2 regions of the Streptomyces sp. NBC_00076 genome follow, and region 1 is predicted to be linked to the other one. Evidence: predicted binding sites of a transcription regulator. Region 1 holds the regulator's gene; the other holds the start of a gene.

The links. Region 1 encodes HrcA, which represses chaperone genes, less so after heat shock. Its sites were predicted from a motif close to TTNGCACTCNGNNNNNCNGAGTGCNAA; they were not measured.
Region 2: a site for HrcA is predicted at 1,812-1,838, ahead of groL (chaperonin GroEL). Genes of this name have one in related genera too.

Annotation. Positions count from the first base shown of each region.
Region 1 is NZ_CP108242.1:3,627,897-3,632,312, forward strand. It holds gene OHA64_RS16545 (nitronate monooxygenase) at 1-1,058, opposite strand, end outside; gene dnaJ (molecular chaperone DnaJ) at 1,217-2,353, opposite strand; gene hrcA (heat-inducible transcriptional repressor HrcA) at 2,354-3,370, opposite strand; gene OHA64_RS16560 (MBL fold metallo-hydrolase) at 3,541-4,272, shown strand; gene OHA64_RS16565 (DUF3097 domain-containing protein) at 4,316-4,416, shown strand, end outside.
Region 2 is NZ_CP108242.1:4,838,174-4,842,589, reverse strand. It holds gene thrC (threonine synthase) at 1-489, shown strand, start outside; gene OHA64_RS21835 (MoaD/ThiS family protein) at 603-878, shown strand; gene OHA64_RS21830 (cold-shock protein) at 1,309-1,515, shown strand; gene groL (chaperonin GroEL) at 1,965-3,590, shown strand; gene OHA64_RS21820 (NADH:flavin oxidoreductase) at 3,738-4,416, shown strand, end outside.

The DNA of each region.
Region 1 (4,416 bases):
GACGACAACGCCGTCTTCGCGGCGGCCAGTTCGGCCACCAGTACCTCGACCAGCTGCCCCGCGGGCAGTTCGCGAGCCATCCGGTGGCCCTGTCCCGCCCACAGCGCCATGCCCTGCGAGTCGCCCGCCTTGGCGGCCGCCTTGCGCAGCGGCGAGGTGAGGTGGTGGATCTCCGGGTAGGCGGCCGGCGCGTACGGACCGTGCTCGCGCAGGAAGCGGTTGACCAGGCCGCGGGCCGGGCGGCCGGAGAAGGCGCGGGTCAGCTCCGTGCGGACGAACAGGGGGTTGGTCAGCGCGTGCTTGTGGACGGCGTTCGCGCCGGACTCGGCGGTGGCGAGGAACGCCGTGCCGAGCTGGGCGGCGGCGGCGCCCGCGGCGAGTACGGCGGCGATCTGGCTGCCGCGCATGATGCCGCCGGCCGCGACGATCGGGATCCGTACCGTCTCGCGGATCTGGGCGACCAGCGACAGCAGTCCGATGCCGGAGCCGTCGGTCTCGGGGACGTCCCGGTGGGTGCCCTGGTGGCCGCCCGCCTCCACGCCCTGCGCGATCACCGCGTCGGCGCCGGCCCGTTCGACCGCGAGGGCCTCCTCGGCGGTGGTCGCGGTGACCAGGGTGAAGGTGCCGGCCCGGCGCAGCGAGTCCAGGACGTCCGGGGCGGGGACGCCGAAGTGGAACGAGACCACCGGTACCGGGTTGTCGAGCAGCACCGCGAGCTTGGCCTCGTAACCGTCGTCGCGGCCACTGTCCTTGTCGCCGAGCTCGGTCTCGTACCAGGTGGCCTCGCCGGCCAGCTGGTGGGCGTAGACGTCGACCGCGGCGGGGTCCGCGTACTCCGGCTGCGGCAGGAAGAGGTTCACGCCGAAGGGGCGGGTGGTGAGGCTCCGCAGCTGCTTGATCTCCTGGTACAGGCCGTCGGCCGTCTTGTACCCGGCAGCGAGGAACCCGAGCCCGCCGGCCTCGCACACGGCGGCGGCGAGCGTCGGTACGGAGACGCCGCCCGCCATGGGGGCCTGCACGATCGGATACGGGAAGAGATCGGTCAGCGCGGAGGACATGACGGCATGTTGTCACGTCCTCCGAACAAGTCCGAATCCGGCCTTCCGCCTGGCACAGGCCGACGGCATCTCCGAACGGCAGGGCCCCGGGCGGTGCCCCGAGGGCCCCTCAGAGGTGCCCTCGACGCCCTTCGGACCCTGCCCGTCGGCGGGCGTCCTCAGCGACCGTTGAACGCGTCTTTCAGTCGTGAGAACAACCCCTGCTGCCCTGGCTGGAACTGCCCCGTCGGGCGCTCCTCGCCCCTCAGCTTGGCGAGTTCGCGCAGCAGCCGTTCCTGTTCGGGGTCGAGCTTGGACGGGGTCTGCACCTCGACGTGCACGATGAGGTCGCCGCGACCGCCGCCGCGCAGGTGCGTGACACCGCGGGCGTGCAGCGGGATCGACTGGCCGGACTGGGTGCCGGGCCGGATGTCGACCTCCTCCAGGCCGTCCAGTGTCTCCAGCGGGACCTTGGTGCCCAGGGAGGCCGCGGTCATCGGGAGGGTGACCGTGCAGTGCAGGTCGTCGCCCCGGCGCTGGAACTGCGAGTGCGGCAGCTCGTGGATCTCGACGTACAGGTCACCGGCGGGACCGCCACCGGGCCCGACCTCGCCCTCGCCCGCCAGCTGGATCCGGGTGCCGTTGTCGACACCGGCGGGGATCTTGACCGTCAGCGTGCGACGGGAGCGGACCCGGCCGTCGCCGGCGCACTCCGGGCACGGCGTCGGGACGACCGTGCCGAAGCCCTGGCACTGCGGGCAGGGGCGCGAGGTCATGACCTGGCCCAGGAAGGACCGCGTCACCTGCGACACCTCACCGCGGCCGCGGCACATGTCACACGTCTGGGCGGTCGTGCCCGGGGCCGCGCCCTCACCACTGCAGGTGGTGCAGACGACCGCCGTGTCGACCTGGATGTCCTTCGTGGTGCCGAAGGCCGCCTCGTCCAGCTCGATCTCCAGCCGGATCATCGCGTCCTGGCCGCGCCGGGTGCGCGAGCGCGGCCCGCGCTGCGACGCCGTACCGAAGAACGCGTCCATGATGTCCGAGAAGTTGCCGAAGCCACCGGCGCCGAAGCCGCCGGCGCCACCGCCGCCCGCCTGCGAGAGCGGGTCGCCGCCGAGGTCGTAGACCTGCTTCTTCTGCGGGTCCGACAGCACCTCGTAAGCGGCGTTGATCTCCTTGAACCGCTCCTGGGTCTTCGGATCGGGGTTGACATCCGGGTGCAGCTCGCGTGCGAGCCGCCGGAAGGCCTTCTTGATCTCTTCCTGCGACGCGTCGCGGCGCACGCCTAGAACGGCGTAGTAGTCCGTGGCCACTTACGACTCCGCCAGGATCTGTCCGACGTACCGTGCCACTGCGCGTACCGCTCCCATCGTTCCCGGGTAATCCATGCGGGTCGGTCCGACCACGCCGAGCTTGGCGACTGCCTCGCCGCCCGAACCGTAACCGACCGAGACCACAGAAGTGGAGTTGAGTCCCTCATAGGCGTTCTCATGACCGATCCGTACGGTCATGCCCGAATCCCCAGCCTCGCCAAGCAACTTGAGGAGCACGACCTGCTCCTCCAGCGCTTCCAGGACGGGTCGGATCGTGAGGGGAAAGTCATGCCCGAAGCGGGTCAGATTGGCGGTGCCGCCGATCATCAGCCGCTCCTCGTTCTCCTCGACGAGTGTCTCCAGGAGGGTGGAGAGCACCGTCGCGACCGTGCCGCGGTCCTCGATGTCGAAGGCCTCCGGCAGGTCTTCCACCAGCTGCGGGACGTCGGTGAAACGACGGCCCGCGATCCGGCTGTTGAGCCGCGCCCGCAGATCCGCGAGCGGACTCTCGCCGAACGGCGCCGGACAGTCGACCATCCGCTGTTCGACCCGCCCGGTGTCCGTGATCAGCACGAGCATCACGCGCGCGGGGGCGAGTGACAGCAGCTCGACGTGACGCACGGTCGAACGGGTCAGCGAGGGGTACTGCACGACGGCGACCTGCCGGGTCAGCTGCGCGAGCAGCCGCACGGTCCGAGCCACGACGTCGTCGAGGTCGACGGCGCCGTCGAGGAAGTTCTGGATGGCGCGCCGTTCTGGCCCGGTCATCGGCTTGACGCCGGCCAGCTTGTCGACGAAAAGCCGGTACCCCTTGTCGGTGGGGATCCGCCCGGCGCTGGTGTGCGGCTGGGCGATGAACCCCTCGTCCTCCAGGGCGGCCATGTCGTTGCGGACCGTCGCCGGGGAGACGCCGAGGTTGTGCCGCTCGGTGAGCGCCTTGGACCCGACGGGTTCCTCGGTGCCGACGTAGTCCTGGACGATGGCGCGCAGCACCTGGAGCCTGCGTTCACTCAGCATCCGCGCACACCTCCAGAAGTCGTCCCCCAGTCCCCTGGGCGCCTGGCCTGGCACTCGCCATATCCGAGTGCCAGAGTTCCCCGGCCAGTGTACGGCCGTGAGGTACGCCCCGGGCAAGGGCGGTCCCACGAGACCGTGCCCGGACGTGCCGCTCTGGTTAGCGTCGCGGTATGACGGTGACTTGGGAAGAGCTGGGATGGGAGCGCCTTGCGGACGGGGTCGGGCGATGCCGGCTCCCCGGCTGGGACTGCACGGTGGGGCTGATCGTCGGCGAGGGCAGCGCCCTGGTGGTCGACGCCGGGTCGAGCCTCCAGGAGGGCGCACGGCTGCGGGCGGGGGCGGAGGAGCTCGCCGGTCACCGTGTGACTCATCTCGCGCTGACACACCCCCACTTCGATCACGTGTTCGGCGCGGCGGCGTTCGCCGGGGTGGAGATGTTCGGCGCGGTCGGCATCGACACGGTGTTCGACGGCCGGTCCGCGCGCGAGGAGCTACGGGCGGACGCGGTGCGCAACGGCCTGGCGGCCTCCGCGGCGGACGAGGCGGTCGACGCCCTGGTGGTGCCCCGGCACCGGGTCTCCGGCGAGTGGACCCTCGACCTGGGCGGCGGCCGGCAGGTCATGCTGGCCAACGTGGGCCCCGGCCACACCGCCCACGACCTCGTGGTCCTGGTGCCGGGCTCGCCGGAGGTGGTCTTCTGCGGTGACCTGGTCGAGGAGTCCGGCGAGCCCCAGGCGGGCCCCGACGCCGTACCGTCGCACTGGCCTGCGGCTTTGGACCGGCTGCTGGAGCTGGGCGGCGAGGACGCGCGGTACGTGCCGGGTCACGGAGCGGTCGTGGACGCGGGGTTCGTGCGGGCGCAGCGGGGCGCGCTGGCGGGGCGCTTCGGCGTGTCGCGGTGACCCGTACGGCCGGACGGCCGAGTTTTCTCCTATCGTCATCCGAATGCGCCAGTACTCTCCGGACCTGACCCCGCCGTGGAAGAAGCCCAAGCCCGCGCCGGAGGTCCCGGCGGAGCCCGGCCTGGTGGTCGAGGAGCCGGGGTC
Region 2 (4,416 bases), 1.2 Mb from region 1:
GACAAGGGTCTGAAGGAGCTCATCGAGCTCGGGCTCGTCGAGGACAAGCCGTACAAGATCTTCGGTGCGCAGGCCGAGGGCTGCTCGCCGGTGTCCGTCGCCTACAAGGCCGGGCACGACGTGGTCCGGCCCCAGAAGCCGAACACCATCGCCAAGTCGCTGGCGATCGGCAACCCGGCCGACGGTCCCTACGTGCTCGACATCGCCCGTCGCACCGGCGGTGCGGTGGAGGACGTGAACGACGAGCAGGTCGTCGACGCGATCAAGCTGCTGGCGCGGACCGAGGGCATCTTCGCGGAGACCGCGGGTGGCGTGACGGTGGGTGTGACGAGGAAGCTGATCGAAAACGGTCTTCTCGACCCGGCCAAGACCACGGTGGTGCTCAACACCGGCGACGGGCTCAAGACGCTGGACGCGGTGGCGGGAACGGGGCTGACCGCGACCATTCGTCCCAACCTGGAGTCGTTCCGTGAGGCCGGGCTCGTCTGAGAGGTAGTCGTCCGTCTGCGGGCCGGTGCGGCCGGTCGCGCCCGCGCGACGGCAGCCGCACATCCCACACAGCCCCGCGCCCTAGGCCAGTAACCCCGACCGGAGGTCACATCGTGAGCGTCAACGTCCGCATCCCCACCATCCTGCGCACCTACACCGGCGGCAAGGCCGAGGTCGCCGCCGAGGGGGGCACCCTCGGCGAGGTCATCGCCGACCTGGAGAAGAACCACACCGGCATCGCCGCGCGCGTTCTCGACGACCAGGGCAAGCTGCGCCGGTTCGTCAACGTGTACGTGAACGACGACGACGTCCGCTTCGAGCAGGGTCTGGAGACCGCGACCCCGGACGGCGCCGGTGTCTCCATCATTCCGGCCGTCGCCGGCGGCTGATCATTACCTTCGGTAACTTCAGTTACCGAGCGTTCATCGAATTGCCCCCTCCGTAAGAGAAGCGGAGGGGGCAATTCAATGTGGTTGAGCGCGGTACAGTTGGGGAAGGCGCCGCCGTTTTACAGGTCGGCAGCCTTGATTTCTTCCTTACGCCCGACAAGATGTAGCCAAAGTGTGCGCCTCTTTCGTGGCTTTTGTGTTCTTTGTGGGGTCCGACTTGCCCCGAATTCAGGTGAATTCTCACCACATTCCGGATCGCTCGCGTCCAGAATTCTCGTCCGATTGACCTGTTGCAGACGGCAGTTGGGCGGATACATTCGGCCGCGGTCGACGCGTTCCGGCGCACGCCCCCAATCATGTGGGGGGTGAGGTCTGACCCGGATCCATGAAGTGTGGATCTGTGCAAGGGCCAGTAATAGGGGAGTTAGGCATGGCTCAGGGCACCGTCAAGTGGTTCAACGCGGAGAAGGGGTACGGCTTCATCGCGGTCGACGGTGGTGCGGATGTTTTCGTCCACTACAGCGCCATCCAGATGGACGGGTACCGCACCCTGGAAGAGGGGCAGCGGGTCGATTTCGAGATCTCACAGGGTCAGAAGGGGCCGCAGGCGGACATGGTTCGTCTGGCGACCGGCTGAATCGCGCCGGGTAAGCAGCGACGTTCTTCTGTTCTTCTTCGAAGGGCTCGCACCTCTCACGGGGTGCGAGCCCTTCGGTGTGTCCGGGTGCGGGCCGGCCGGTGTGTCGGGGTGCTCGCCCGGAGCGTGTCCGGGGCGCGGCGGGCCGCCCTCGGGGCGCGGCCGTCGGACGCTGTTCACCTGCGGATCCTTCCGAGGCGCTTGCGCCCGCCCGTCGCCCGACCACCACCCCTCAACGAGCACTCGCTTCGCGAGTGCGCCTTGCACTCTCGGGGGGCGAGTGCTAATCATTGGCGTTAGCACTCTGAAGGTGAGAGTGACAAGAAGGACCGAGTCGGTGAGGCCCGCAGGCCAGGTGGGGCAAGGAACCACGAGGCATGCGAGCCGTCCGTCGCGGGCGCGGGCGCGGTCCGAAGGAATCACCCCCAGTCCTGGAGGGACCACTTCACATGGCCAAGATCATCGCGTTCGACGAGGAGGCACGGCGCGGCCTCGAGCGCGGCATGAACCAGCTCGCGGACGCCGTCAAGGTGACGCTCGGCCCCAAGGGTCGCAACGTCGTCCTCGAGAAGAAGTGGGGCGCCCCCACGATCACCAACGATGGTGTCTCCATCGCCAAGGAGATCGAGCTCGAGGACCCTTACGAGAAGATCGGCGCCGAGCTGGTCAAGGAAGTCGCCAAGAAGACGGACGACGTCGCCGGTGACGGTACGACCACGGCGACCGTTCTCGCCCAGGCCCTGGTCAAGGAAGGCCTGCGCAACGTAGCCGCCGGCGCCAACCCGATGGCCCTCAAGCGCGGTATCGAGAAGGCCGTCGAGGCCGTCTCCGGTGCCCTCCTCGAGCAGGCCAAGGATGTCGAGACCAAGGAGCAGATCGCCTCCACGGCCTCCATCTCCGCCGCCGACACCCAGATCGGCGAGCTCATCGCCGAGGCCATGGACAAGGTCGGCAAGGAAGGCGTCATCACCGTCGAGGAGTCCCAGACCTTCGGTCTGGAGCTCGAGCTCACCGAGGGTATGCGCTTCGACAAGGGCTACATCTCGGCGTACTTCGCCACCGACATGGAGCGTATGGAGGCGTCGCTCGACGACCCGTACATCCTGATCGCCAACTCCAAGATCGGCTCGGTCAAGGACCTGCTGCCGCTCCTGGAGAAGGTCATGCAGTCGGGCAAGCCGCTGCTGATCATCGCCGAGGACGTCGAGGGCGAGGCCCTGTCGACCCTGGTCGTCAACAAGATCCGTGGCACCTTCAAGTCCGTCGCCGTCAAGGCCCCGGGCTTCGGTGACCGCCGCAAGGCGATGCTGAACGACATCGCCATCCTCACCGGCGGCGAGGTCATCTCCGAGGAGGTCGGTCTCAAGCTCGAGAACACCTCCATCGACCTCCTGGGCAAGGCCCGCAAGGTCGTCATCACCAAGGACGAGACCACCATCGTCGACGGTGCCGGCTCCTCCGACCAGGTCCAGGGCCGGGTCAACCAGATCCGCGCCGAGATCGAGAACAGCGACTCGGACTACGACCGCGAGAAGCTGCAGGAGCGCCTGGCGAAGCTCGCCGGCGGTGTCGCGGTCATCAAGGCCGGTGCCGCCACCGAGGTGGAGCTCAAGGAGCGCAAGCACCGCATCGAGGACGCCGTTCGCAACGCGAAGGCGGCCGTCGAGGAGGGCATCGTCGCCGGTGGTGGCGTGGCCCTGCTGCAGGCCTCCTCGGTCTTCGAGAAGCTGGACCTGGAGGGTGACGAGCTGACCGGCGCCAACGCCGTGAAGCTGGCCCTGGAGGCCCCGCTCAAGCAGATCGCCGTCAACGGTGGTCTCGAGGGTGGCGTCATCGTCGAGAAGGTGCGCAACCTGCCCGTCGGTCACGGCCTGAACGCCGCGACCGGTGAGTACGTCGACATGATCAAGGAAGGCATCATCGACCCGGCGAAGGTGACCCGCTCTGCGCTGCAGAACGCCGCCTCCATCGCCGCGCTCTTCCTGACCACCGAGGCCGTCATCGCCGACAAGCCGGAGAAGGCGGGCGCTGCCCCGGCCGGCGGCGGCATGCCGGGCGGTGACATGGACTTCTGATCGACCTGAGGGTTGATCAACCGTCCTTGACCGAGGGCGGCACTTCCTGGAGACAGGGAGTGCCGCCCTCGGGCGTGTCCGGGGTCACAACATCGGCGGAATGCCAGCGTGGACATGGCGGTTGACGCCTACGCACTGTCCATGCGCATGCACATACCCACCGGTCCAACCCCGAGGAGCCCCCACGTGACCGTCGCCGCCTCCGCCTCCCGTGCGGCCGAAGTCCTGTCCCGGCCCGTCGACCTGGGCGGTCTGACCGTCCCGAACCGCATCGCCATGGCGCCGATGACCCGCGCGTTCTCCCCGGGCGGGATCCCGGGCGCGGACGTGGCGTCGTACTACGCGCGCCGCGCCGCCGCGGGTGTCGGCCTGATCGTCACCGAGGGCACGTACGTCGACCACGCGTCGGCCGGGCAGAGCGACACCATCCCGCGCTTCCACGGCGAGGAGCAGCTCGCGGGCTGGGCGAAGGTCGCCGAGGAGGTGCACGCGGCGGGCGGCACGATCGTCCCGCAGCTGTGGCACATCGGCATGGTGCGCGAGCAGGGCCAGCCGCCCTACGCGGACGCCCCCGCCGTCGGCCCCTCCGGACTGCGCATCGGCGCCGACGAGGCCACCGGCAAGGCGATGACCCAGCGGGACCTCGACGACGTCATCGGCGCGTTCGCCGAGGCCGCGGCCGCCGCCGAGCGGATCGGTTTCGACGGTGTGGAGCTGCACGGCGCCCACGGCTACCTGATCGACCAGTTCCTGTGGGCGGGCACCAACCGCCGTACGGACGCCTACGGCGGTGACCCGGTGGCCCGGGCGAAGTTCGCCGAGGAGA